DNA from 2 places in the Amycolatopsis solani genome. Region 1 is predicted to be linked to the other one. Evidence: riboswitches for the same ligand, from Rfam matches in the RefSeq annotation. Region 1 holds a riboswitch; the other holds the start of a gene.
What was found. A riboswitch is a leader RNA that binds a small molecule or an ion and turns the genes downstream of it on or off. The one in region 1 is predicted to bind glycine.

Region 1 (14,046 bases):
CGTCGTCCGACCGCTACGGCAACGAGCAGCTCACCTACGGCGGCCAGGAGGTGGAGAACGTCTACGCGTTCGACGCCGAGGGCAAGCCGCTCACCGAGGTCTACCTCTACGACGAGCAGGGCCGCCCGCTCGCGCTGACCCGCTACGGCTGCGAACGCTCGAGCGGCACCAAGCAGAAGATCGGCGAGGACAACCGGTTCCCGCGGCCGAAGATCGAGCAGGGCGTGACCGACAGCGAAGGCAACTACAACGGCTACAACGGATATCGCTCCGCCTGCCGCGAGAACGCCGGGGTGCCGTTCAGCGCCGCCATCCCGAAGGTGACGGTCCCGCCGTCGCCGCCCACCATTTCTTCGTCCGCGCCGGCCACGCCGACGCCGACGAAGTAAGGGGGAACGAACGCCGGGAGCACGGGTCGGGGCCCGCTCCCGGCGTTCACCCGATCCGAACGCGCCGGAAACTTCCCGCGTACCTCGGGCGTGCTGGACTGGGCGGGTGCTCTCGGACGCCTTCGCCCCGCGGACCCGGGTGGTCCACGGGTACGAGCGTGCCTACCGGATGGCCGGGCGCGGCCCGGCGGTGCTGTTCCTGCACGGGATCGGCGACGACTCGTCGACGTGGCTGGGACTGCTGACGGCGCTGGCCGACGACTTCACGGTCATCGCGCCCGACCTGCTCGGCCACGGCTTCTCGGCGAAACCGCGCGCGGACTACTCGGTCGCGGCGTACGCGTGCGGCATGCGCGACCTGCTGACGACGCTCGACGTCGACCGCGTGACGGTGGTCGGGCACTCCCTCGGCGGCGGCGTCGCGATGCAGTTCGCCTACCAGTTCCCGGAACGCTGCGAACGCCTGGTGCTGGTCGGCTCGGGCGGCGTCGGCGCGAGCGTCCACCCCCTGCTGCGCCTGGCGGCGGCGCCGGGCGCGGGGCTGGTGCTGCCCCTGCTGGGCGCGCGGCCGGCGTTGCCGGTGCTGCGCGGGCTCGCCGAGCTGCTGCGGATCTCCGAGGACCTCGACTACGTCGTCGCGCGCTACCTCCGCCTGGTCGAGCCGGGCACGCGGTCGGCGTTCCTGCGGACGCTGCGCTCGGTCGTCGACTGGCGTGGGCAGGTGGTCAACATGCTGGACCGCTGCTACCTGACCGAGGGCATCCCGACGCTGCTCGTGTGGGGGACGGCCGACCGGGTGGTGCCGAGCGGCCACGCCCTGCGCGCACACCGGGCGATGCCGGGCAGCCGGCTGGTGCTGTTCGAGGGGGCCGGGCACTTCCCGCACCGATCGGATCCCGAGCGGTTCGCGGAGGTCCTGCGCGAGTTCCTGGCGGACACCCCGGCGGCGAGTTACGACCGGGCCCGGTGGGGCGACCTGCTGAGGGCGGGACGGCCGGCCGGGACACCGGATCCTGCGGTGGCGCCGGACACGGCGGTGTCGTCGGGGACCTGAGCAGCCCCCGTTTTCCACGCTACCGGCGGGCACCGACAGTTCCGGGTGACCGGCTCGGCGGCGACCTCCCGACCGGCGCGCGACGGCCCTGGTGTGGACAGCACGAGGCCGTCTCGGGGCGCCGGCGCAACCGCCGGGCGGCGGACCACACCCACTCGGGCGGGCCCGGCGAACACCCAGCGCGCGAGACCCACCGGGCGCCGGGCAGCACGAAGGCCGCCTCCGGGGCTCCGGAAGCGGCCTTCGATCTTCAGCGAATCAGCGAATCAGCGGCTCAGCGGCGTCAGTGACCGAACGCGCTGCGCGCCGCCAGGTCGGCCAGCAGGGCGCGGCCCTTCTCGGCGTTGCGCGGCTGGGACAGCACGTCGTACCGGCGCGCCACCAGCTGGCTCTGCGAGACGAACCCGCGCTTGTTCCGGTTCACCGCGTAACCCAACGCGCCGAACAGCAGGTTGAACCCGAGGCCCGCGACAAGGCCGATGACGATCGGGACCAGGCCCGCGCCCGGGTTCAGCAGGCTCAGGACCAGGCCGAGGAACAGGCCGAACATCGCTCCGGACGTCGCCGCGCTGCCGAGGACCTTGCCCCACGACATCTTGCCCGCGATGCGCTCGACGAGCATCGGCTCGACGCCCACGATCGTGACGTCGGTGACCGGGAAGTCCGCGCCCGCGAGGTGGTCGACCGCGCGCTGCGCCTGCTCGTAGGACTCGTACGAACCGATCGGCCAGCCGGTGGGCAGGGTCGGCAGCTGGGGCCGCGCCTGCTGCTGTCCGATCGTGCCTTGCTGCGTGAATGCTGTGGTCATCGATCTCACCTCTCTTGCCCCGTACAACGTGTGAGTATCCCCGTTTCCTCCCGCCGGCACGAATTCACAGACTCTTCTCAGCCGGGCATCACGGACAAACCGGCGCCCACGTCAATGGCTCAAGAAAATACCTTTGTTCCGGTTGACCCGCCGGAGCTCACCGGGTAGGAAGAACCGGCAAAGGATTCATACCAAACCTTTGGGGCGACCGATGGCACGCAGACGAGGCATGCTCACGCTCGACGAACTCCGCGCGCGCGTGGACGCGGGCACGATCGACACCGTGCTCGTCGCGCTCACGGACATGCAGGGACGGCTGCAGGGCAAGCGCTGCTCGGCGGAGTACTTCCTCGACGAGGTCGTCGCGCACGCCACCGAGGCCTGCAACTACCTCCTCGCCGTCGACGTCGACATGAACACCGTCGACGGCTACGCGCTCTCGTCGTGGGAGAGCGGCTACGGCGACTTCGTGCTGCGCCCCGACCTCGAAACCCTGCGCGAGGTCCCGTGGCAGGAAGGCACCGCGCTGGTGCTCGCCGACGTCGAGCGCGTGCAGGGCGGGCCGGTCGCCGTGTCGCCGCGGCAGATCCTGCGCCGTCAGCTCGACCGGCTCGCCGAGCGCGGGCTCGCCGCCTTCGTCGGCACCGAACTCGAGTTCATCGTCTTCGACGACAGCTACGAAGCCGCGTGGGACAAGCGCTACCAGCGGCTCAAGCCCGCCAACCAGTACAACGTGGACTATTCGATGCTCGGCACCGCGCGCCTGGAGCCGCTGCTGCGCCGCATCCGCAACGACATGGCCGGCGCCGGGCTCTACCCGGAGTCCGCGAAGGGCGAGTGCAACCCCGGCCAGCAGGAGATCGCCTTCCGCTACACCGACGCGTTGAGCACCTGCGACAACCACAGCGTCTACAAGAACGGCGCCAAGGAGATCGCCGCGCAGGAGGGCAAGAGCCTCACCTTCATGGCGAAGTACAACGAGCGCGAGGGCAACTCCTGCCACATCCACATCAGCCTGCGCTCGACCGAGGGCCGCGCCGTCCTGGCGGGGGACGGAGAGCACGGCTTCTCGAAGCTGATGGAGCACTTCCTCGCCGGCCAGCTCGCCGCGCTGCACGAGCTGACGTACTTCTTCGCGCCGAACATCAACTCCTACAAGCGGTTCGTGCCGGGCAGCTTCGCGCCGACCGCGATCGCCTGGGGCACCGACAACCGGACCTGCGCGCTGCGCGTCGTCGGGCACGGCGAATCGCTGCGCGTCGAGAACCGGGTGCCGGGCGGGGACGTCAACCCGTACCTGGCCGTCGCCGCGCTGATCGCCGCGGGCCTCCACGGCATCGAGAACGAGCTGGAGCTCGAAGAACCGTTCGTCGGCAATGCCTACAACTCCGACCGCGGCACCGTCCCGACGACGCTGCCCGAGGCCGCCGCGGCCCTGGCGGGCAGCGACCTGGCGCGCGAAGCGTTCGGCGAGGACGTCGTCGAGCACTACCTGAACGCGGCGAAGATCGAGGTGGACGCCTACAACGCCGCCGTCACCGACTGGGAGCTCGTCCGTGGCTTCGAACGCCTCTAAACCGGTCATCGGCCTCACCAGCTACCTCGAACCCGCGAAGTTCCTGGTCTGGGAGACCGAAGCCGCGCTGCTGCACCGGGTCTACGTCGACTGCGTCGTCGCGGCCGGCGGCATCCCGGTGCTGCTACCCCCGGTCTCCGACGCGCACGAGCGACTGGTGTCCACTGTGGACGGGCTGGTGCTCACCGGCGGCGCCGACGTCGAGCCGGCGCGCTACGGCCAGGAAAAGCACCCGACGACCTACACCCGGCCGGACCGCGACGCCTTCGAGTTCGGGCTGTTCGACGCCGCGCGCAGGGCGGGCAAGCCCGTGCTCGGCGTGTGCCGCGGCCTGCAGGTGATGAGTGTCGCCCTCGGCGGCACCCTGGTCCAGCACCTGCCGGAAGCGGCGGGGACCGCCGAGCACCAGCCCGCGCCCGCGACGTTCGGCCGGGGCACCGTCACCCTCGCCGAGGGGAGCCGGGCGGCGGCGATCCTCGGGCCCGAGACCAAGACGCTCTGCTACCACCACCAGGCGATCGACCGGCTCGGCGCCGGCCTGGAACCGGTCGGCTGGGCCGCCGACGGCACGATCGAAGCCGCCGAGGTGCCGGGGGAGTTCACCCTGGGCGTCCAGTGGCACCCCGAGCAGGACAGCGACGACGTCCGGCTGTTCGCCGCGCTCGTCGAAGCGACCGAGGAGAGGGCATGACCAGCACCTTCGACGTTCTCAACCCGGCCACCGAGGAGGTGGTGCGGACCGTCCCGCTGACCAGCGCCGAGGAGACCGACGCGGCGATCGCGCGCGCTCAGGCGGCGTTCCCGGCGTGGCGTGACGTCACCCCTGGCGACCGCGCGCGGCTGCTGCGCCGCTTCGCCGACGCCGTCGAGGCCGACATCGAGAACCTCGCGCGGCTGGAGGTCGAGAACTCCGGGCACACCATCGGCAACGCGCGCTGGGAGGCGGGCAACGTCCGCGACGTCCTCAACTACTACTCCGCCACGCCGGAACGCCTGATCGGCAAGCAGATCCCGGTGCCGGGCGGCGTCAACGTCACGTTCCAGGAGCCGCTCGGCGTCGTCGGCGTGATCGTGCCGTGGAACTTCCCGATGCCGATCGCCGGCTGGGGCTTCGCGCCCGCGCTCGCCGCCGGCAACACCGTCGTCCTCAAGCCCGCCGAGCTGACGCCGTTGACCGCGATCCGGCTCGGCGAGCTGGCGCGCGAGGCCGGCCTCCCGGCGGACGTCTTCCAGGTGCTGCCCGGCAAGGGATCCGTTGTCGGGCAACGGTTCGTGGACCACCCGGCCGTGCGCAAGGTCGTCTTCACCGGTTCCACCGAGGTCGGCAAGCAGATCATGGCCGGCTGCGCGGCCCAGGTGAAGCGCGTGACGCTGGAGCTCGGCGGCAAGAACGCCAACATCGTCTTCGCCGACTCCGACCTGGAGAAGGCCGCGGCGACCGCGCCCTACGGCGTCTTCGACAACGCGGGCCAGGACTGCTGCGCCCGGTCGCTGATCCTGGTGCAGGCGAGCGCGTACGACCGCTTCATGGAACTGCTGGAACCCGCGGTGCACGGCGTCGTCGTCGGCGACCCCGGCGACGAGAAGACCGAGATGGGGCCGCTGATCTCGGCCGCGCACCGCGAAAAGGTCGCGTCCTACGTGCCCGGCGACGCGCCCGTCGCGTTCCGCGGGAGCGCGCCGGACGGCCCCGGCTACTGGTTCCCGCCGACCGTCCTCACCCCGCCCGACCTGCGGTACCCCGCCGCGGCGGAGGAGGTGTTCGGCCCGGTCGTCGCCGTCGTCCCGTTCGCGGAGGAAGCCGACGCGGTCCGGCTGGCCAACTCGACCGAGTACGGCCTGTCCGGGTCCATCTGGACCCGCGACGCGGGCCGCGCGTTCCGGGTGGCGCGCGGCGTCGAAGCCGGCAACCTCTCGGTCAACTCGCACTCTTCGGTGCGCTACTGGACGCCGTTCGGCGGGTTCAAGCAGTCCGGCCTCGGCCGCGAGCTGGGCCCCGACGCCGCGGCGGCGTTCACCGAAACCAAGAACGTCTTTCTGAGCACGGAGGAGTAATGGTCCAGCGTTTCGAAGGCCGCGTGGCGGTCATCACCGGCGGCGCGAGCGGCATCGGCCTCGCCTCGGCCCGCCGCCTGGCGAGCGAAGGGGCGAAGGTCGTCATCGCGGACCTGACCCCCGCCGAAGGCAAGGCGGTCGCCGACGAGATCGGCGGCGCGTTCATCCAGACCGACGTCACCGACGCCGAACAGGTCGAGAACCTGTTCCAGAGCACGGTCGAGCAGTTCGGCTCGGTCGACGTCGCGTTCAACAACGCCGGGATTTCGCCGCCCGAGGACGACTCCATCCTGACCACCGGCATCGAGGCGTGGGAGCGGGTCCAGCGCGTCAACCTGACGTCGGTGTTCCACTGCTGCAAGGCCGTCCTGCCGCACATGCAGCGCCAGGGCCGCGGGTCGATCATCAACACCGCGTCGTTCGTGGCGGTGATGGGTGCGGCGACGTCGCAGATCTCCTACACCGCGTCCAAGGGCGGGGTGCTCGCGATGAGCCGCGAGCTGGGCATCCAGTTCGCGCGGGAGAACATCCGCGTCAACGCGCTGTGCCCGGGCCCGGTGAACACGCCGCTGCTCAAGGAGCTGTTCGCGAAGGACCCTGAGCGAGCTGCCCGGCGCCTGGTCCACGTCCCGGTCGGCCGCTTCGCGGAGCCGTCCGAGATCGCGGCGGCGGTCGCGTTCCTGGCCAGCGACGACGCCAGCTTCATCACGGCGTCCCAGTTCCTGGTCGACGGCGGGATCTCGGGCGCGTACGTCACCCCGCTCTAACGCTTGGTCGGTTTCTTGACGCCGTAGACCTCCCGCAGGTAGCTCCAGGTGGCGTTGAGCTTCTTGCGCTCTTCGGAGACGAGCCGTTCGCGCCGCCGCAGCACGCGAACGGCGATCTCGGAGGCGAGGAAGGCCCCGGCGGCGAAGGTGAGGACGCCGACGATGAGGGTGAGGGCGACGACGGTGGTGGTCATGGTCACCAGCGTCGGGCGGCCGTGGGCGATTTGTCCCTGCGCAAAGCTAGCGGGTTTCGTTAGCTTTGTGAGGTGACGCACTGGCGCGCCGACGAGTGGGCGGAAGCGGTCCGGGCCGGCATCCGGTCGCGGGGCCTCTCCCTGGACGAGGCCGCGAGACGCATCGGCGTTCCGACGTCCACCCTGCGCAGCTGGATCGAGCACCGGCACGCGCCGAAGGTGACCGTCTTCGACCACTGGGCGCAGCTCGCCGAGGTCACCGGCGTCGGGGAGGCCGAGCTGCTGCGCGTCGCCGGGGTGCTGCCCGACAGCCTCGCCAGTCCGGTGCACGTCGCTCAGGCCGCGAAGGCGCTGCGGGAGGGGATCGACCAGGCCGGGCAGTTCCTGCGGCAGGCCACGGCGCTCGTCTACTCCTCGCCCGGCACGCAGGTGGCCAACCTGATCGCGGCGTCGCCGATCGACTGGGAGATGCGGATCCGCTCCGCGACCCGCGGGGACGAGGTCCGCGTCACCTACCACCACTACGTCGGGGTCGTGCCGCCGCGGGACTTCCCGTTTTCCGAAGCAGAAGCGCGGCGGATCCTCGAGCACGACATCCTCGGTGAGTTGTGGCGGCCGCTCGGGCTGTACTGGCGGGTCGCGGAGGTGCACGACTGGCACGAGCCGCCGCGGCTGGTCATCCAGGTGCCCGAGCAGGAGGCGACGCGGCCGCCCGTGCCGTCGCCGGTCGCGGCCGCGCCGCCGGTCGTGGTGCTGTCGCCGATCTGGGGGTACGGCGAGCTGCTGGCGTCGCTGGTCGCCGACGGGCTCGGGTTCGGCAACGTCGACTTCCGCTACTTCGGCCTCCCGGACGCGATGGCCGACCGCGTCCGGATCACCGCCCGTGAGCTGGCCGAGCCCGCGCCGCGGCTGGTGCAGTCGGTGCCGCCGATCATGCTGCTGCACGGCCTCGCGGTGCCCGACCTGACCGGACGCCTCCCGGTCGTGGTCCGCTACGGGCCGCGCATGCGGGAGCGGGCGGCCCGCATCTACCGTTCGGCGCTCCTCGAAGCGGGCTTCGACGATCCCCTCGACGGCGCCCGCGCGATCGAGGAGTCGATCGCGGTCCCGCCCGGTTGCGCGTACTACGAGGTGACGCTGGCCGACGAGGACGTCTTCGACGGCGACCGCCCGTCCCTGGACCGGCTCAACGACGCCGTGGCGTGGCACGCCGAGCAGATCGTCGAGCAGGTGCTCCTCGGTGCCGGCCACCCACCCGTGCCGCTGGGCGGGCCGCTCAAGCGGCTGGTCCTGCCTTCGGGCCGGGTGCGGCGCCCGCCCACGCTGGCCGGGAGCGTGGTCCGTCGAGGGCCGGTCGAGGATCACTGTGGCGTTGGCCGGGTGAAGTAGACGGATCTCGAACCCGGCAGGTACCGTAACCGCCACAACTGCAGATCGGGCCGTCGAGCCGAGGCGGGAGAGCCCTCACGAACGTGGTGGGGCACCGAAGGAGCAAACTCCCCGGAATCTCTCAGGTACCAGCTACCGCTTCGCGCGAGGCCACTCTGGAAAGCAGGCGCGCCCGCGCCTCACCCAAGGTGAAAGCCGTGTCGCACACGGTGAAACTCTCAGGTGCCATGACAGAGGGGGAGTTCCCAGCGCACCGTTGTGTGCCCGGCCCGAGGAGCTCCCGATCACCTCTACGCAGTTCGAATCCCGTCACATCGGCCCGTCCGAGGCCGAACGCGCGAAGATGTTGGCCGAGTGCGGCTACAGCAGCCTGGACGCCCTCGTCGGCGCCGCCGTCCCGACCGCGATCCGCGCGACGAAGGAACTCACCCTGCCGCCCGCCGCGTCCGAAGAGGACGCCACCGCGGAGCTGCGCGCCCTCGCCGCGCGCAACCGGCCGATGACGCAGATGATCGGCCTCGGCTACTCCGACACCGTCACCCCCGGCGTGATCCGCCGCAACGTCCTCGAGAACCCGGCCTGGTACACCGCGTACACGCCCTACCAGCCGGAAATCTCCCAGGGCCGGCTCGAAGCGCTCCTCAACTTCCAGACGATGGTCGCCGACCTCACCGGCCTGGCCACCGCGAACGCGTCGCTGCTGGACGAGTCGACCGCCGTCGCCGAGGCCGTCACGCTGATGCGCCGCGCGTCGAAGTCGAAGTCCAACAAGGTCGTGCTCGACGCCGAATGCCTGCCGCAGACCATCGCCGTCGTGCGCACGCGCGTCGAGGCGCTGGGCATCGAGGTCGAGGTCCGCGACCTGCTCACCGGCCTGCCGGACGAGTTCTTCGGCGTCGTCGCCCAGTACCCGGGCGCGTCCGGCGTGCTGCGCGGCCGCGGCTTCTACCACGCGATTTCCGAGTCGGCGAAGGCCGCGGGCGCGCTGTTCACCGTCGCCGCCGACCTCCTCGCGCTCACCCTCGTCACCGCGCCGGGCGAGTTCGGCGCCGACGTCGCCGCGGGCTCGACCCAGCGCTTCGGCGTCCCGCTCGGCTACGGCGGCCCGCACGCCGGGTACATGTCCGTCCGCGCCGGCCTCGAGCGCTCGCTGCCGGGTCGCCTGGTCGGCGTGTCGGTCGACGCCGACGGCAACCCGGCTTACCGGCTGGCGCTGCAGACCCGTGAGCAGCACATCCGCCGCGAGAAGGCGACGTCCAACATCTGCACCGCGCAGGTCCTCCCGGCCGTGCTGGCCGCGATGTACGCGGTCTACCACGGCCCGGACGGCCTGAAGAAGATCGCCCAGCGCGTCCACGGCCTGGCCGCGGGCTTTGCCGACGCTCTCCGCAAGACCGGCGTCGAGGTCGTGCACGAGTCGTTCTTCGACACCGTCGTCGCGCACGTCCCGGGCCAGGCCGCCGAGGTCCACGCCGCCGCGCGCGAGGCCGGGATCAACCTCGGGCACGTCGACGCCGACCACGTCCGCGTCGCCTTCGACGAGGTCAGCACCCCGGCGATCACGGCGAAGGTCCTTCGCGCTTTCGGCGTCGAAGAGGACGTCAACGACGGCGTCGCGCTCCCGAACGGCCTCGCCCGCGAGACCGGCTTCATGGGCCACGAGGTCTTCGGCACCCACCGCTCCGAGACGGCGATGTTGCGCTACCTGCGCAAGCTGTCCGACCTGGACTACGCGCTCGACCGCGGCATGATCCCGCTCGGCTCGTGCACGATGAAGCTCAACGCCACCACCGAGATGGAGCCGATCAGCTGGCGCGAGTTCGCCGGCATCCACCCGTTCGCCCCGGCCGAGGACGCCGAGGGCTACCACACGCTCGTGGGACAGCTCGCGGACTGGCTGGCCGAGGTGACCGGCTACGACAAGGTGTCGCTCCAGCCGAACGCGGGCAGCCAGGGCGAGCTGGCCGGGCTCCTCGCGATCCGCGCGTACCACCGCGCGAACGGCGACGACGCTCGTGACGTCTGCCTGATCCCGTCGTCCGCGCACGGCACCAACGCGGCGTCCGCGGTGCTCGCCGGGATGCGCGTGGTCGTCGTGAAGTGCACCGACGAGGGCAACGTCGACCTGGCCGACCTGCGGTCCAAGGTGGACACGCACAAGGACACCCTGGCCGCGATCATGGTCACCTACCCGTCCACGCACGGCGTGTACGAGCACGACATCGACGAGCTGGCCAAGATCGTCCACGACGGCGGCGGCCAGGTGTACGTCGACGGCGCGAACCTCAACGCCCTGCTCGGCCTGGCCAAGCCGGGCGAGTTCGGCGGCGACGTCTCGCACCTGAACCTGCACAAGACCTTCTGCATCCCGCACGGCGGTGGCGGTCCCGGCGTCGGCCCGGTCGCGGTGCGCGCGCACCTCGCGCCGTTCCTGCCGAACCACCCGCTGCTGGAGGCGGCCGGCCCCGAGACCGGTGTCGGCCCGATCAGCGGCGCGCCCTACGGCTCGGCGTCGATCCTGCCGATCTCGTGGGCGTACGTCCGGATGATGGGCGCGCCCGGCCTGACCGCGGCGACGAAGGTCGCCGTGCTGGCCGCGAACTACGTCGCCTCGCGGCTCGCCCCGCACTACCCGGTGCTCTACACCGGCCAGGACGGCCTGGTCGCCCACGAATGCATCCTCGACCTGCGGCAGATCACGAAGGAGACCGGCGTGACGGTCGACGACGTCGCGAAGCGGCTCATCGACTACGGCTTCCACGCGCCGACCATGTCGTTCCCGGTCGCCGGCACGCTGATGGTCGAGCCGACCGAGTCCGAAGACCTGGGCGAGATCGACCGGTTCATCGCCGCCATGATCGCCATCCGCGCCGAGATCGACGAGGTCGCTTCCGGCAAGTGGAGTGCGGAGGAGTCGCCGCTGCGGGGCGCGCCGCACACCGCCGAGACGCTGGTCGGCGAGTGGGACAAGGCCTACGACCGCGAGCTGGCCGTCTACCCGGCCGGGGTGTCGCGCAAGAACAAGTACTGGCCGCCGGTCCGCCGCATCGACGGCGCCCGCGGCGACCGCAACCTGGTCTGCTCCTGCCCGCCCCTGAGCGAGTACGGCTCGTGAGTGCTTAGTCGGGTTAGAACCCTACTAAGCACTCACGACCCCCTACGGAAGGCGACAATGTCTCGCGAAACCTCCCTGCACGGAGTCCACCAGGGACTCGGTGCGCTGTTCACCGACTTCGCCGGCTGGTCCATGCCGGTCCGCTACGCGAGCGAGCTGGCCGAGCACAAGGCCGTCCGCGAGGCGGCCGGGCTGTTCGACCTGTCGCACATGGCCGAAATCCACGTCACCGGCAAGCAGGCGGCCGACGTCCTGGACTTCGCGCTCGTCGGCAACCTGACCGGGGTCAAGCCGGGCCGCGCGCGGTACACGATGATCTGCGACGCCGAGGGTGGCGTGCTCGACGACCTCGTCGTCTACCGCCTCGCCGACGAGCACTACCTGGTCGTCGCGAACGCGGGCAACGCGAAGGTCGTCGCCGACGCGCTGGCCGAGCGGGTCGCGGGCTTCGACGCCGTCGTCGACGACCGGTCGGAGACGACCGCGTTGATCGCCGTCCAGGGCCCGAACGCCGCGGCGATCCTCGGCGCGGTCACCGACGCCGATCTGGCCGCGCTCAAGTACTACGCCAGCGTCCCGGCCGTCGTGAAGGGTCACGACGTCCTGCTCGCCCGCACCGGCTACACCGGCGAGGACGGCTTCGAGCTGTTCGTCGACGCCGGCGAGGCCCCGGCGATCTGGCGGATCCTGACCGAGGCGGGCGAGGGCCACGGCCTGGTCCCGGCCGGTCTCGCCTGCCGCGACACGCTGCGGCTGGAAGCCGGGATGCCGTTGTACGGCAACGAACTCACCCTCGAGCAGAGCCCGTTCGAAGCCGGGCTCGGCCGCGTCGTCAAGTTCGAGAAGCCGGGCGACTTCGTCGGCCGCTCGGCCCTCGAAGAGCGGGCCGAGCAGGACGTTCCGCGCGTGCGGGTCGGCCTTCGGGGTACCGGTCGCCGGGCCCCGCGCCACGGCTACAAGCTGCTGGCCGACGGGGTCGAGATCGGCGAGGTCACCAGCGGCGCGCTGTCGCCGACGCTGGGGTACCCGATCGCCATGGCGTACGTCGATCGGGCGTACACCGAGCCCGGCACCGAGCTGTCCGTCGACATCCGGGGCAGGATCGAGCCCGTCGAGGTCGTCGCCCTGCCCTTCTACTCCCGCGCGTAAGGACTGTTGAACCGTGAGCATCCCCGAGAACCTGCAGTACACCAAGGAACACGAGTGGCTGTCCGTCGAAGACGGCGTGGCCACGGTCGGCATCACCGCCTTCGCCGCCGAGTCGCTCGGTGACATCGTGTTCGTCCAGCTGCCGGACGCCGGCTCGACCATCACCGCCGGCGAGGTGTTCGGCGAGGTCGAGTCGACCAAGTCGGTCAGCGAGCTGTACGCCCCCGTCTCCGGCGAGGTCGTCGAGGTGAACGGCACCACATCGGACACCCCCGAGGTCATCAACTCGGACCCGTACACCGAAGGATGGCTCCTGAAGGTGCGTCTGTCCGGGGACGTGCCGGAACTGCTCGACGCCGCCGCGTACGCCGCGCACACCCAGGAGAACTGATGACGACGTTCGACCAGCACCTGTCCGAAGTCGACCCCGAGGTCGCCGCGGCCGTCGCCGACGAACTGACCCGTCAGCAGTCCACCCTGGAAATGATCGCGTCGGAGAACTTCGCCCCGGTGGGCGTGCTCGAGGCGCAGGGCTCGGTGCTGACCAACAAGTACGCCGAGGGCTACCCCGGCCGCCGGTACTACGGCGGCTGCGAGCACGTCGACGTCGTCGAGCAGCTCGCCATCGACCGCGCGAAGGCGCTGTTCGGCGCCGAGCACGCCAACGTCCAGCCGCACTCGGGCGCGCAGGCCAACGCGGCCGCGATGTTCGCCGTGCTCAAGCCGGGCGACACGATCCTCGGCCTCGACCTGGCGCACGGCGGCCACCTGACGCACGGGATGAAGATCAACTTCTCGGGCAAGCTCTACAACGTCGTCGCCTACCACGTCGACAAAGAGACCGGCATCGTCGACCTCGCCGAGATCGAGCGCCTGGCCGTCGAGCACCAGCCGAAGCTGATCATCGCCGGCTGGTCCGCCTACCCGCGTCAGCTGGACTTCGCCGAGTTCCGCCGCATCGCCGACCTCGTCGACGCCCGCCTGATGGTGGACATGGCGCACTTCGCCGGGCTGGTCGCGGCCGGGCTGCACCCGTCGCCGGTGCCGCACGCCGACATCGTCACCACGACCACGCACAAGACCCTCGGCGGCCCGCGCGGCGGCCTGATCCTGTCGCGCGCGGAGCTGGCGAAGAAGATCAACTCGGCGGTGTTCCCCGGCCAGCAGGGCGGGCCGCTGGAACACGTCATCGCGGCCAAGGCCGTCGCGCTGAAGATCGCCGCGAGCGACGAGTTCCGCGAGCGTCAGGAGCGGACCCTGGAGGGTTCGCGGATCCTGGCGTCGCGGCTGTCGCAGGACGACTGCTCTTCGGTGGGGGTCCGCGTGCTGACCGGCGGCACCGACGTCCACCTGGTGCTGGTCGACCTGGTCCAGTCCACTCTGGATGGTCAGCAGGCCGAGGACCGGCTGCACGAGGTCGGCATCACGGTCAACCGCAACGCCGTCCCGTTCGACCCGCGCCCGCCGATGATCACGTCCGGCCTGCGCATCGGCACGCCGGCGCTGGCCACCCGCGGGTTCCAGGCCGAGGACTTCGCCGAGGTCGCCGA
Region 2 (14,046 bases), on a different contig from region 1:
GTTCCTCGACTCCGTGTCGCCCGAAGACTTCCGGGGAGCCGACACGTAAGACCTTGCCTTGACGCGGACGTCAACGTCTAGCGTCGAGGCATGCGGATCGGAGAATTGGCGCAGCGCACGGGTGTCACCACCCGTGCGCTGCGTTTTTACGAGGACCAGGGCCTCCTCGCGGCCCGTCGCTCGGCGAACGGCTACCGCGACTACGACGAGGACGACCTCCAGCTGGTCAAGGAGATCCAGACCCTGCAGACGGTGGGGCTGACCCTCGAGGAGACCCGGCCGTTCGTCGAGTGCCTGCGCAGCGGTCACGAAACCGGCGACGCCTGCGCCAATTCGATCGAGGTCTACCGCCGCAAGCTCGAAGAAGCCGACGCGCTCTTGTCCCGGCTCGGCGGCATCCGCGCCGAACTGGCCGCGAAGCTCGCCGGCGCGCTCGCCCGGCAGGCGCCCGATCCGTGTGTCGTGCCCGCATCCCCGCACCCGTGAAGGAGCCCCTCGTGTCCGAGGTAAGTGCTGTCACCGACGCGACGTTCGCCGAGGTCCTCGGCAGCGACGTCCCCGTGCTGGTCGAGTTCTGGGCCACCTGGTGCGGCCCGTGCCGGATGGTCCGCCCGGTGCTGGCGCAGCTGGCCGCCGAGCGGGCCGGGGACCTCGCCGTCCGCAAGATCAACGCGGACGAGAACCCCGAGACGACCCGGTCCTACCAGGTCATGTCGCTGCCGACGATGATCCTGTTCTCGGGCGGCGAGCCGGTCGAGACGATCGTCGGCGCGTTCCCGAAGGCCCGCATCGAAGAGCGGCTCGACCGGGCGCTCACGGCGCCGTCGCTTTGACGAAGGCGTCCGCCACCTCGCGGCCGTACATCTCCAGGTCCAGTGCCGGGTCGGCGGCGTAGGCGGCGGCGACGCCGTCGATGGCCTGAGCGATCGACATCGCCATCACCTCGGGGGTGAAGTCGCCGAACGCGCCCTCGGCCTGGCCCTGCTTGAGCTGGCGGGCCAGGCCGTGCACGCGCAGGTCGTCGACCAGCACCTTCGTCATCACCCAGCCGTCGACGTCGTCGGCGTTGGCGGCCAGCTCGGTCAGCACCCGGACGCACTCCGGGTACGTGCGCAGGAACGCGATCGACGTCTCGATGTGCGCCCGCAGGTAGCCGGCCCGGTCGGCGGGGTCGAGGCCGCCACCGGTGCGCTCGGCCAGGTACTCGTTCTTCGTCTCGACGACCGTGCTGAGCACGGCCTGCATCAGGCCGGCCTTGTTCGTGAAGTGGTAGGAGATCAGCCGGGTGCTGCTGAGCCCGGCCCGCTCCTTGATCTTGGCGAACGTCGTCCGGCGGTAGCCGAGGTCGGCGAGGACGCCGATGGTCGCGCCGATGATCTGGGCGCGCCGCGCGGCTTCGGTGGGGCTGAGGCCCAGCTCGGCCATGAGGTCGGTGTTTACTTGCATGAGTAAAAAGTTACTCGGCCGAGTAAACGACGTCAAGATGTTTGAACTCTCGCGCCTCGGGTACGGCGAACGGCTCAAAGGGTCATCCGACCGTTGAGGCTTGCCGCGCGTCGCGTTGACCGGCACTGTCCGGGCGCTTACCGTCGAAGAAGGTAAATCGCCACGGTGTGATTCACGGTCTGGGGCCGGATCGTGGTGATTGATCTCCGGCGGGTCCCGCTCCTGGGACCGTCCGGCTGTCATTCGCCGGCCATCAGGTCGGGCGAGGGGAGGCTTGCGTGGTCGAGGCTGGTTCCGAGAAGCAGCCTGTTGAGGTCGCGAGTGGCGAGCAGGGTGAGCTGTTCCCCGACGACTCGCTGCCGGACGAGCTCGTGGGTTACCGCGGCCCGGCCGCGTGCCAGATCGCCGGGATCACCTACCGCCAGCTCGACTACTGGGCCCGGACGAAGCTGGTCGCACCCAGCATCCGCACGGCGCACGGCTCCGGCTCGCAGCGGCTTTACTCGTTCAAGGACATCCTGGTCCTCAAGGTCGTCAAGCGGCTGCTCGACACCGGCGTCTCGCTGCAGAACATCCGGGTCGCCGTCGACCACCTGCGCCTGCGCGGGGTCCGCGACCTGGCGCGGGTGACGCTGTTCTCCGACGGCACCACAGTCTACGAGTGCACCTCGCCGGAGGAGATCGTCGATCTGCTCCAGGGCGGGCAAGGCGTCTTCGGCATCGCGGTCAGCGGAGCGATGCAGGAAATCAGCGGGACCATCCACGAATTCCCGGCCGAGCGCGCCGACGGCGGCGTCGTCGAGACGCACCAGCCGGACGAGCTCACCCAGCGCCGCAACGCACGCAAGACCGGGTGATCACCGCTGCGGCGGACGGAGTAAGGTTACTCGTGCGGTCGACGAACCCGCGCGGGAGAGTCCGAGCCACACCTTGAGCTCGGCGCCGAAGGAGCAAGTCCTCCCCGGAACCTCTCAGGCACCCTGGACCGCGCGGATGAGACGCCTCTGGAAAGCGGGTCGTCAGGACACAGCCTGATGGCCCCGCCGACGGTGCAAGCCCGGTTCAACCACGCGGGCGAAACTCTCAGGCGCCCAGAAATGGGTACGGACAGAGTGGGGAGGCCAGGACACTGTGGTCCCGGCCCAGCCCCGCTGTCCCCAGGAGGCCTTCGTGAATCCGTCACTCGCCTCGCTGGAGCAGGGGATCCCGTTCGACGAGCGGCACATCGGGCCTGGTCCGGACCAGCTGCGCAAGATCCTCGACGTCATCGGGGTCGCATCCCTCGACGAACTCGCCGAGCACGCCGTTCCCGCGTCGCTGCGCGATTCCGCCGAGCCGCTCGTCCTGCCGCCCGCGGCTTCCGAAGCCCAGGCGCTGGCCGAGTTGCGCGCGCTGGCTGCCCGGAACCGGCCGACCGCCGCGATGATCGGGCTCGGCTACCACGACACCGTGACCCCGCCGGTGATCCGGCGGAACGTGCTCGAGAACCCGGCCTGGTACACCGCCTACACGCCCTACCAGCCGGAAATTTCCCAAGGGCGGCTCGAAGCGCTGCTCAACTTCCAGACCATGATCGCGGACTTGACCGCGCTGCCGGTCGCGAACGCCTCCCTCCTCGACGAAGCCACCGCGGCCGCCGAAGCGATGACGCTCGTGCGGCGGGCCGGGAAATCGGCGTCGAACCGGTTCGTCGCCGACCGGGACACCCTGCCCCAGACCCTCGCCGTGCTGCGGACGCGAGCCGAGCCGCTCGGGATCGAGCTGGTCGTGGAAGACCTGTCCCAGGGGCTCACCGGGCTGGGACTCGGCGGGGACTTCTTCGGCGTGCTGCTGGCCTACCCGGGCGCGTCCGGCGCCGTGCACGAGCTCGACCTGACCATCGCGGAAGCCAAGAAGCACGGCGCGGCGGTGGTCGTCGCCGCTGACCCCCTCGCCTTGACGTTGCTGCGGCCGCCCGGCGAGCTCGGCGCCGACGTCGCGGTCGGGTCGACGCAGCGGTTCGGCGTTCCGCTCGGCTTCGGCGGCCCGCACGCCGCCTACCTCGCGGTGCGGAAGGGCCTCGAGCGGCAGCTGCCCGGGCGCCTGGTCGGCGTGGCGAAGGACGCCGACGGCGCGCCCGCGTACCGGCTCGCGCTGCAGACGCGCGAGCAGCACATCCGCCGCGAGAAGGCGACCTCGAACATCTGCACCGCGCAGGTCCTGCTGGCGGTGATGGCGTCGATGTACGCCGTGTACCACGGGCCCGACGGCCTGCGCGCGATCGCGCTGCGGGCCCACCGGATGGCCACCGTGCTCGCCGCCGGCCTGGCCGAAGGCGGCGTCGAAGTCGTGCACGGCGAGTTCTTCGACACCGTGACCGCGGCGGTGCCGGGCCGGGCGGACACGGTCGTCGCGGCGGCCCGCGACCTGGGCGTGTCCCTGCGCCGGATCGACGACGACCACGTCGGCGCCGCCTGCGACGAGACGACCACCCGGGAACGGCTTTCCTTCGTGTGGAAGGCGTTCGGGGTTTCGGTGTCCGATGTGGACGGCCTGGACGCGGACACGGCCGACGCGCTCCCGGCCCCGCTGCGGCGCACGAGCGAGTTCCTCACGCACCCGGTGTTCCACGAACACCGGTCCGAGACCGCGATGCTGCGGTACCTGCGCCGGCTGTCCGATCAGGACTACGCCCTCGACCGCGGCATGATCCCGCTCGGCTCGTGCACGATGAAGCTCAACGCCACCGCGGAGATGGAGCCGGTCACGTGGCCGGAGTTCGCCGGGCTGCACCCGTTCGCGCCCGCGGAAGACGCCGCCGGCCTCCTCGAAGTCGTGGCCGACCTGAGCGCCTGGCTCGCCCGGATCACCGGCTACGACACGGTTTCCCTGCAACCCAACGCGGGGAGCCAGGGCGAGTTCGCGGGCCTGCTCGCGATCCGCGCGTACCACCGGTGGCGCGGCGAGGACGCGCGGGACGTCTGCCTGATCCCGGCCAGCGCGCACGGCACGAACGCGGCGAGCGCGGTGATGGCGGGCCTGCGGGTGGTCGTCGTCCGCTGCGATGGCGACGGGAACATCGACCTCGCGCACCTCAAGTCCACTGTGGACGAGCACCGCGACGACCTGGCCGCGATCATGCTGACCTACCCGTCGACGCACGGGGTGTACGAGGACACCGTCGGCGAGGTGTGCGCGGCGGTGCACGACGCGGGCGGCCAGGTGTACGTCGACGGCGCCAACCTCAACGCGCTGATCGGCGTCGCCCAGTACGGCCGGTTCGGCGCCGACGTCTCGCACCTCAACCTGCACAAGACCTTCTGCGTCCCGCACGGGGGCGGCGGTCCCGGCGTCGGGCCGATCGGGGTCCGCGCGCACCTGGCGCCGTTCCTGCCCAACCACCCGCTGCAGCCGGCGGCCGGCCCGGCGACGGGTGTCGGCCCGGTCAGCGCGGCGCCGTGGGGGAGCGCGTCGATCCTGCCGATCTCGTGGGCGTACATCCGGATGATGGGCGCCGAAGGCCTGCGGCGCGCGACGCTGGTGGCGGTGGCCAACGCCAACTACATCGCCCGGCGCCTCGGCGAGCACTACCCGGTGCTGTACGCGGGCCGTTCGGGTTTCGTGGCGCACGAGTGCATCCTCGACCTGCGGCCGCTGACGAAGGCCACGGGTGTGACCGTGGACGACGTGGCGAAGCGGCTCGCGGACTACGGGCTGCACGCGCCGACGATGTCGTTCCCGGTCGCGGGCACGCTGATGGTCGAGCCGACGGAGAGCGAGGACCTGGCCGAGCTGGACCGCTTCTGCGCGGCGATGATCGCGATCCGCGCCGAGATCGACCGGGTGGCGTCGGGCGAGTGGCCGCTGGAGCAGTCCCCGCTGCGCCTGGCCCCGCACACGGCGGCCTGCGTGGCCGGCGACTGGAACCGCCCGTACCCCCGCGAGACGGCGGTGTTCCCCGCCGGGCGCACCGCGGCGAAGATCTGGCCCCCGGTCCGCCGCATCGACGGCGCGGCCGGCGACCGGAACCTGGTCTGTTCCTGCCCGCCCCCGGAAGCCTTCGCCTGAGGGTCACGACCCCGGCGGGTCCCGCCGCCCTGAAGGGGACGTTCCTGTCGTCACATGACAGGAAAGTCCCCTTCAGGACGCCTCGACCGGCGCGGGACCGGCCTGTGCGCCGGAGCCCTGGACGTGAGGCCGTGAAGGTGGCATTCACGGAGTCGCCAGGTGGACCAGCAATTCGGTGCGGCTGGCGAGCCCGAGCTTGCGGTAGATCTGCTGCAGGTGCTTCTGGACCGTCCGCGGGCTGATCCCGAGCCGGCGGGCGATCTCGCGGTCCGTCGCGGCCCGGGCGACCAGCCGCGCCACCTCCAGCTCGCGGGCGGTCAGCGCCGGGGCCGTGCCCGCGAGCGGCCGGACCGCCGGTCGCTCGTGGCGGGCGAACGCCTGGGCCAGGTGGGGCGTGAGCAGTTCGACCAGGTCGTGGTCGCGGGCGGAGAACCCGGGCCGGGACCGGCTGAGCGTCAGGACGCGCCCGTGGCGGTCGTCGACCTGGACCACGCAGAGGAGTTGGTCGACCGTTCCGCGCGGGCGGTAGAAGTCGGTGTAGAACGGCAGCCCGCGCAGCGTCCGCAGGTCGGCGAGGTCGGTCAACGCGGCCGCCGTGCCCAGCCGCAGCGTTCCGGAGCGGTAGGCCGCGAACCCCGGGTGCTGGTGCGCCTGCGCGCGGAACCCCGGGTGACGCATCAGGTTGTGCTCCGGCCGGTCGGTGACCGTGCCGATCAGGCGCCGGGTCGTGTGCTCGGTGCTCGTGCACGAGACGACGTCGCAGCCGACCAGGCGGCCCAGCGCCGCCAGGCCCTCACCCGGCCCCGCCGCCTTCAGCTCGCGCACCACTTCGAGGGCGCGGTGCAGGCACCGCGCCGTCACTTCACTGCTCACCCGTGATCCCCCTCGGCTCGTCCGGTCAAGAAAGACCCGGACGTGCCGAGGGAGATACGAACCGGACGTTACCGGGCGATCCGGACGTTCAGCGTGGTGTTCGAACCGGCGCTCACCATCGACTGCGCGATGCTGCTGACCCCGGCGGGCGCGCTGTAGGAGTTGTTGTTGCTGTCGTCTTCGTCATCGGTGTGGAAGAAGCCCGACGAGTCGACCCCGGAGAACACGAGGTAGCTGAAGCCGACGTTCGGGAACGCCGTCGTCGTGGCCACCCCCGGCGCGAACAGGCAGAACCGCAGCAGCGTGTTGCTGTCGCTCACGTTCGGGAAGATGTTGCCCGAGAACGAGTTGTTGTTGCTGTCGTCCTCGTTGTCGAACCGGCGCGAGAACTCCTGCGAGCCGTTCGGGCAGTTCGCGCCCAGCTTCAGCACCGCGTAGGGCCGGAACGAGCCGGACTGCGTGACGCCGCGGAACGCGGTGCCGTTGACCCGGCAGAAGAACATCTCCGTGTTGCTGGTGCTGCTGACCGCCCCGATGAACCCACCGCGCGAGTTGGCGTTGCCGGAGTCCTCGTCGTCCATCCGGATCACGATCGCCTCGGTCCCGACCGGGCACGACCGGCTCGCCGGGATGACGCCGACGTCGGTGGTCGCCGCCTGCGCGGGCGCGGCCGACACGGTCAAGGCTCCCGCGAGCGAAGCCAGGAGCAGTGCCGGAACGGTGAAGAGTCGTTTCATGGTGTGCCTTCCTCCCCATTGCTGTGACCGCTCAAGGACACCAACCCGGCCGGGGAAGCGGCCATACGCACTTCTGCGTACTCGGGTCCACGGCGTGAGCACAGGAACGGGAGGTAGGTTGACCGCCATGGCGAGTGCGCACGGTTCCGGTCGGACGTCCGTGGTCGTGACCGGCGGCAGCGGCTTCATCGGCCGGGCCGTCGTGCGCGCCTTCCGCGCCCGGGGCGTCCCGGTCACCGTCGTGGACCGGGTGCCGTTCCCCGAAGACCTCGACGGCGTCCGCGTGGTGACCGGCGACCTGCGCGAGGCCGCCGTCCGCGAAGAGGCCGTGACGGCGGAGACCGCCGGGATCGTGCACCTGGCCGCGCTGACGTCCGTGCTGAAGTCGGTGGAGCTGCCCGAAGACACCTTCGCCGACAACGTTCTCGTCACCCAGGAACTGCTCGAACTCGCCCGCCGCCGGGAGGTGCCGAAGTTCCTGCTCGCCTCCACCAACGCCGTGATCGGCGACGTCGGCACCGCGACGATCACGCCGGACCTGCCGCTGCGGCCGCTGACTCCTTACGGTGCCACCAAAGCGGCGTGCGAGATGCTGCTTTCGGGCTACGCCGGCGCGTACGGCATGACGACGTGTGCGTTGCGGTTCACCAACGTCTACGGTCCGGGAATGTCCCACAAGGACAGTTTCGTGCCGCGCATGATGCGGGCCGCGCTGTCCGGCACCGGCGTCAAGGTCTACGGCGACGGCCGGCAGCGCCGCGACCTCGTGCACGTCGACGACGTCGTCGGCGCGATCCTGTCGGCTTTCGACAGCGGCTACTCCGGCCGGGCGATCGTCGGTGCCGGGCGCTCGGTGTCCGTGCTGGAGATGGTCGAGGCCGTGCGCGAAGTGACCGGTGCCGAGCTGCCCGTCGAGCACGTCGACGCGCCGGCGGGGGAGATGCCCGCGGTGGTCGTCGACGTCTCGGCCAGCGCCGCGACGATCGGCTACCAGCCGTCGGTCTCGCTGGTCGACGGCTTGGCCACGGCGTGGAAGTACTTCTCGGGTCTCGACCGTCCGAACGCGACACCGTGACGGCGTTCCTCCGGCGCCACTGGCTGCTCCTCCTGCTCCTCGTCCCGGCGATCACGCTCCGGGTGCTGACCTGGCTCGCCTACCGGCCGGCGCTGCTGTACATCGATTCGTTCCGCTACCTCGACAACCTGCACGCGCTGCGCGCCGACCAGCTCGACCCGATCGGCTACGACCTGGTGCTGCGGCCGCTCCTCGCGGTCGGCGGCCTGGCGTGGGTGGCGGCGGTCCAGCACGCCGGCGGAATCCTGATCGCGATCGGCTTGTACGCGCTCGTGCGGCGGCTCGGCGGCCGCCCGTGGGTCGCCGCGCTCGCCGCGGTGCCGCTGCTGTTCGACGCCTACCAGCTGCAGATCGAACAGAACATCATGTCCGAGGTGACGTTCGAGGCGGTGCTCCTCGGGCTCCTGTGGCTGCTGCTCGGCTGGGGTACGCCGGGCTGGAAACGCGCCGGCGTCGCGGGGTTGCTGCTCGGCTTCGGCGTGCTGACCCGGCTGATCGGCGTCTCCCTTGCCCTGCCGCTGCTGGTGTTCCTCGTCGTGGCCGGGGGAGCGTGGCGGCACTGGGCGGGCTGGCGCCGGGCCGGTGCCGGGCTGCTCGGCCTGCTCGCCGTCCTCGTGCCGTACTCGGCGCGGGTGCACTCGGAGACCGGGAAGTGGGGGCTGACCGGGCCGTCGGGGAACATGCTCTACGGCCGCACCGCCGCCGTCGCCGACTGCACGAGTCTCGACGTTTCAGCTGAACTGCGGGTGTTCTGCCCGGCCGAGCCGCGCGAGACCCGGCTGGTGGACAACTACACGCACGCCGACCTCGACCCGAACTGGCCCGGCCCGCTGCCGCCCGGCGCCGACAAGGCCGCGCTGGCCCACGCATTCGCCGTCGACGTCCTGAAGGAGCAGCCCGGCGACGTCGCCGCTGCGATCCTGGACGACTTCGCCAAGAGCTTCGCCTGGAGCCGCGAGCAGGATCCGACCGACGTGCCGCTCGACCGGTGGCAGTTCCAGCTGTCCTACCCGCAGTGGGCCGACCAGTCGCTCATCGACCTGGTCACGCGGCAGAACGACGGCGTCGTGGCGAGCGTCGACCAACCGGTGGCGAAGATCCTGCGCGACTACCAGCTGGGCGGCGGCTACGTCTCCGGCGGAGTGCTCGGCCTGGCCGCACTGCTCGGGCTGCTGACGGTCTTCCGGCGCAAGAAGCCGCTGGACCGGGCGCGGGCGGGCGCGCTCCTGGCGGCGTCGAGCGGTCTGGTCCTGCTCTTCGCCTCGGCGGTGTTCCAGTTCTCGTGGCGCTACCAGATCCCGGCGCTCGTGCTGTTCCCGGTGGCCGGCACGCTCGGCTTCACGACGCTGACTTCGGCGAGCCGGAAGCGCCTCGCGGCCTTCCCCGACGACGTCGATTCCGTCGCCCTGGCCGACTTCCGCGGCCGCCACCCGGACGTTTCGTTCGCGCCGCTGACCGTCGTCATCGCCGCCTACCACGAGGCCGGCGGGATCGGCGAGGTCCTGGAGAAGATGCCGGACCGGTGCCTCGGGATGCCGGTGGACGTCCTCGTCGTCGTCGACGGCGGGACCGACGACACGGCCGCGATCGCCGAGGCGCACGGCGCGTACGTGTGCGTGGCGCCGCGCAACCGCGGCCAGGGCGCGGCCCTGCGCCTGGGCTACCACCTCGCGGCGGAGGCGGGTGCCGAGTACGTCGTCACGACCGACGCCGACGGCCAGTACGACAACAGCGAACTGGAAGCGCTGGTCAGCCCGGTCGTCGAGGGCACCGCGGACTTCGTCACCGGGTCCCGGCGGCTCGGGCACGAGGAGGCCGACAGCCGCGTCCGGTGGCTCGGCGTGCGGGTGTTCGCCGCGCTGGCGTCGGTGCTGACCGCGCGGCGGATCACCGACACGTCGTTCGGCTTCCGCGCGATGCGGGCCGAGCTGGCCTGCTCGGTGCCGCTCAACGAACCGCAGTACCAGTCCTCGGAGCTGCTGCTCGGCGTGACCGCGCGCGGCGCGAGGGTGCGTGAGCTGCCGATGAGCATGCGGCTGCGCAAGGCGGGCAAGAGCAAGAAGGGCGGCAGCCTCGTCTACGGCGCGAACTACGCCCGCGTCATGACGGGGACGTGGTGGCGGGGGTACGTGCTGCGCCGCGGCCGAAAACGACCCGGTCGAGCAGCGTGAACTTGAGGACGAACACCAGCGCGTAACTGCCGGTGTACGCGCCGTCGACGAGCACGACCCACCAGAAGTGCGGCAGGTCCGCCCGCGCCAGCAGTGAACCGGCCAGCGTCGTCAGTCCGATCGAGGCGAGCCCGCCGAGACCGATGACCGCCAGGTAGGGCAGCAGCTCACGGCGGACGCGCGGCCGCCCGGTGCGGCCCCACACCCAGCGGCGGGTGACCAGGAAGTTCAGCACCGCGCCGGCGGCCCAGGCCAGCGTGCCGGCGAGCGCGGCGGCCCCTCCGGTGGCGAGGACGGTCAGCAGGACGACCTGGCTCAGCACCGTGGCGGCGACCGACGTCGCGGCGGCGCGGGCCAGGCGGGCCCAGCCGCGGCGGCGGGTCTTCTCCGTTGTGCGGGGCCGCACGCCGTTGGTTACGGTCGTCATGTCCCCATCCTCCCCGCGGGCCGGCCGCGCCGCCGTCCGGCCCCCGCACGCATAGGAGATTCACAGCTCATTGCCAGGTCTTCATCAGCACCTGATCGCTAGCGTCGGGTTCTTGAACGAGCAGGAAAGGCGGCACAATGCGGGTGCTGGTTCTCGGCGGTGACGGATATCTGGGCTGGCCGACCGCGCTGCACTTATCGGACAAAGGCCACGAGGTGGCCGTTCTCGACAATTTCGCCCGCCGCGGCTACGACGACGAACTCGGCGTCGAAAGCCTGGTCCCGATCGAATCGCTGAAAGACCGGATCGCGGCCTGGCACGAAGTCTCCGGACGCGAGATCGCGAACTACGAAGGCGACCTGCTGGACGCGGAGTTCCTGTTCGGCGCGGTGCGCGAGTTCGCACCCGACGCCATCGTCCACTACGCCGAGCAGCGGTCGGCGCCGTATTCCATGATCGACCGCGAACACGCGACGTACACGCAGCACAACAATGTCGTCGGGACGCTGAACCTGCTCTACGCGATCGCGGAGATCGACCCCGCCATCCACCTCGTCAAACTGGGGACGATGGGCGAATACGGCACGCCGAACATCGACATCGAAGAAGGCTGGCTCGACCTCGAGCACAACGGGCGCAAGGACCGCGTGCTGTTCCCGAAACGGCCGGGATCGTTCTACCACCTGACCAAGGTGCACGATTCGCACAACATCGAATTCACGTGCCGCGCCTGGGGGCTGCGGGCCACGGACCTCAACCAGGGCGTCGTGTACGGCCAGCAGACGCCGCAGACCGCGCTGGACGCGCGGCTGGCCACCCGGTTCGACTACGACGCGGTGTTCGGCACGGTGCTGAACCGGTTCGTCATCCAGGCCGTGCTGGGCCAGCCGCTGACCGTGTACGGCAAGGGTGCGCAGACCCGCGGCCTGATCGACATCCGCGACACCGTCGAGTGCATCCGCCTGGCCGTGGAAAACCCTGCTTCGCCCGGCGAATTCCGGGTGTTCAACCAGATGACGGAGAGCCTGTCGGTGGCCGCGATCGCCGACCTCGTCGCCGACCGGTTCCCCGGCCCGGTGCAGATCGAGCACCTGGAGAACCCCCGCACCGAGGCGCTGGAGCACTACTACAACGTCAAGCACACCGGGCTGGTCGAGCTGGGGCTGGAGCCGCACCTGCTGTCGGACACGCTGATCGAGTCGATGTTCGACATCGTCGGCGCCAACAAGCACCGGGTGAACCCGGAGAAGCTGCGCCCGACCGTGCGCTGGCGGGGCGCGCTGAAGGGGTAGCGAGTGGCGTGCGGGCTCCCCTGCCCGGGAGCCCGCACGCGCTTTTCACCCGGGCATCTTGTCGAGGAAGCCGTGCACCGCGGCGATCTTCCCGTCCCGGAGTTCGACGACGTCGAACCCGATGGCGACCGGCTCGGCCCCGGGCGTGCCGAGGTGCCACTGGAACCGCGCGAGGTCGTGGTGCGCGTCGGGCGCCGCGGGCAGGCTGAAGGTGAGCCCGGCGAACTGCTGCTGCGCCCCGCCGACGAACTGGTCGATCCCGTCGTGCCCGGCGACGGCACCGAGCGGATCGGTGTAGCCGGCGTCGCCGGCGAAGACGTCGGCGATGAGCGCGCGGCGCTTGTCCCCATCGGTCTCGTTCCAGACGGCGATGTACTGCTCGACGAGGCCGCGGACGTCGTTCATGGCTTTCTCCTTCGGTTGGGGGACAACGGGTTCCGTCGTCCTGTGCTGAGACCCACTCTGGCGGCGCGACGGCGGCGCGTCGATTACGCGGCAGGTAATGCGGTGGCGGCGGCGCTCCCGGGTTCGCCAGACTTGCCGCGTGGAAGAAGATCCGAACGCGGTCACGAGCTCGGCGGGGGCCGACCCGGAACTGGTGCGCGCGGTGGTCGCGGCCGCGCGGTCCGACGAGCCGTGGTACGCGCTGGAAGAGCTGGCCACCGCCGGGTTCGAGCGGGGCGTGACGCCCGCCGGCCTGATGCGGGCCTGCTACGGCGCCCGTGACGCCATCGACGCGGCGGCGCCGGAGGGAACCGATGATCCGGCCGAAGACGAGGTCCTCGACCTGATGGACCGGCTCGTCGGCTGGTGCCGTCCGGGCGCGCGGCTGCCATTACCCCCGAAGTAATGGCAGCCGCCCCACGCTCGCCGTAGCGTCGCCTCCGTGACGACTACGGTGCAGGCGGCCGCGCGGCAGCGGCCGGTGGGTGAGCTGCTGCGGGAATGGCGGGACCGGCGGCGGATCAGCCAGCTCGACCTGGCGATCTCGGCGGACGTTTCCACCCGCCACCTGAGCTTCGTGGAAACCGGCCGGTCCAAACCGAGCCGGGACATGGTGCTGCGGCTCGGGGAGCACCTCGAGGTTCCGCTCCGGGAGCGCAACCGGCTGCTCCTCGCCGCCGGGTACGCGCCCGCCTACACCGAGAACGCCTTGGGGGACCCGGAGCTGGACGCCGTGCGCCAGGCCGTCCGGCAGCTGCTCGCCGGGCACGAGCCGTACCCGGCCGCCGTCGTCGACCGGAACTGGGACCTCGTCGACGCCAACGCGAGCATCGGGCTCTTCGTCGCCGGGATCGCGCCGGAGCTGACCACCAACGTGCTGCGCGCGACCCTGCACCCCGAAGGCATGGCGCCGCACATCCTGAACCTGGGGGAGTGGCGCGCGCACCTGCTGGGCCGGCTGCGCCGCCAGGTCGGGCAGACCGCGGACGCCGGGCTCGCCGACCTCCTCGACGAGCTGCGCGGGTACCCCTGCGACCAGCCGGTGCCCGAGGTGGAGGTCCCTGGACCGGGTGACATCTTCGTGCCGCTGAAGTTCCGCCACGAGGGCACCGACCTGACGTTCTTCAGCACGGTCGCCACGTTCGGCACCCCGCTGGACGTCACCGTGGCGGAACTGGTGATCGAGTCGTTCTACCCGGCCGACCCGGCGACGGCGGCACATCTGCGCGAGCGGGCCGCGACGGTGGGATGATGGGCGGTACCCGCGCAGCTTCCGAAGTGAGGATCACCGGTTGATGGCCGTCCCGCCTTCGCTCGCCCTGTCCGACGGAGTCCGCATCCCCCAGCTGCTGTTCGGCGTCGCGGGGCTGTCCGCGGCCGAAACCGGCCGGGCCGTCCGCATCGCCCTCGACACCGGCTACCGCGGCATCGACACCACGCCCGGCACCGAGGAGGCCGTCGGCGCGGCCCTCGCCGGTGCGGACGTGCCCCGCGAAGAACTGTTCGTCAGCTTCAAGGTGCCCGCCCAGGGCTA

Region 2: linked by a shared signal. The riboswitch ahead of gcvP (aminomethyl-transferring glycine dehydrogenase) and the one ahead of gcvP (aminomethyl-transferring glycine dehydrogenase) in region 1 are both predicted to bind glycine.

Annotation. Positions count from the first base shown of each region.
Region 1 covers NZ_JAWQJT010000003.1:1,756,668-1,770,713, reverse strand. Annotated here, with positions in the region: gene SD460_RS40890 (HAAS signaling domain-containing protein) at 1-389, shown strand, start outside; gene SD460_RS40885 (alpha/beta fold hydrolase) at 559-1,443, shown strand; gene SD460_RS40880 (YflT domain-containing protein) at 1,727-2,251, opposite strand; gene SD460_RS40875 (glutamine synthetase family protein) at 2,463-3,827, shown strand; gene SD460_RS40870 (gamma-glutamyl-gamma-aminobutyrate hydrolase family protein) at 3,808-4,518, shown strand; gene SD460_RS40865 (aldehyde dehydrogenase family protein) at 4,515-5,882, shown strand; gene SD460_RS40860 (3-oxoacyl-ACP reductase) at 5,882-6,649, shown strand; gene SD460_RS40855 (hypothetical protein) at 6,646-6,843, opposite strand; gene SD460_RS40850 (helix-turn-helix domain-containing protein) at 6,916-8,232, shown strand; glycine riboswitch at 8,287-8,380, shown strand; gene gcvP (aminomethyl-transferring glycine dehydrogenase) at 8,516-11,347, shown strand; gene gcvT (glycine cleavage system aminomethyltransferase GcvT) at 11,405-12,496, shown strand; gene gcvH (glycine cleavage system protein GcvH) at 12,510-12,887, shown strand; gene glyA (serine hydroxymethyltransferase) at 12,887-14,046, shown strand, end outside.
Region 2 covers NZ_JAWQJT010000002.1:770,066-784,111, forward strand. Annotated here, with positions in the region: gene SD460_RS24155 (bifunctional nuclease family protein) at 1-49, shown strand, start outside; gene SD460_RS24160 (MerR family transcriptional regulator) at 91-486, shown strand; gene trxA (thioredoxin) at 498-833, shown strand; gene SD460_RS24170 (TetR/AcrR family transcriptional regulator) at 814-1,446, opposite strand; gene SD460_RS24175 (MerR family transcriptional regulator) at 1,725-2,303, shown strand; glycine riboswitch at 2,346-2,444, shown strand; gene gcvP (aminomethyl-transferring glycine dehydrogenase) at 2,617-5,493, shown strand; gene SD460_RS24185 (helix-turn-helix transcriptional regulator) at 5,638-6,366, opposite strand; gene SD460_RS24190 (hypothetical protein) at 6,435-7,103, opposite strand; gene SD460_RS24195 (NAD-dependent epimerase/dehydratase family protein) at 7,231-8,178, shown strand; gene SD460_RS24200 (glycosyltransferase family 2 protein) at 8,175-10,349, shown strand; gene SD460_RS24205 (GtrA family protein) at 10,279-10,776, opposite strand; gene SD460_RS24210 (NAD-dependent epimerase/dehydratase family protein) at 10,914-12,068, shown strand; gene SD460_RS24215 (nuclear transport factor 2 family protein) at 12,114-12,473, opposite strand; gene SD460_RS24220 (hypothetical protein) at 12,613-12,918, shown strand; gene SD460_RS24225 (helix-turn-helix domain-containing protein) at 12,955-13,764, shown strand; gene SD460_RS24230 (aldo/keto reductase) at 13,808-14,046, shown strand, end outside.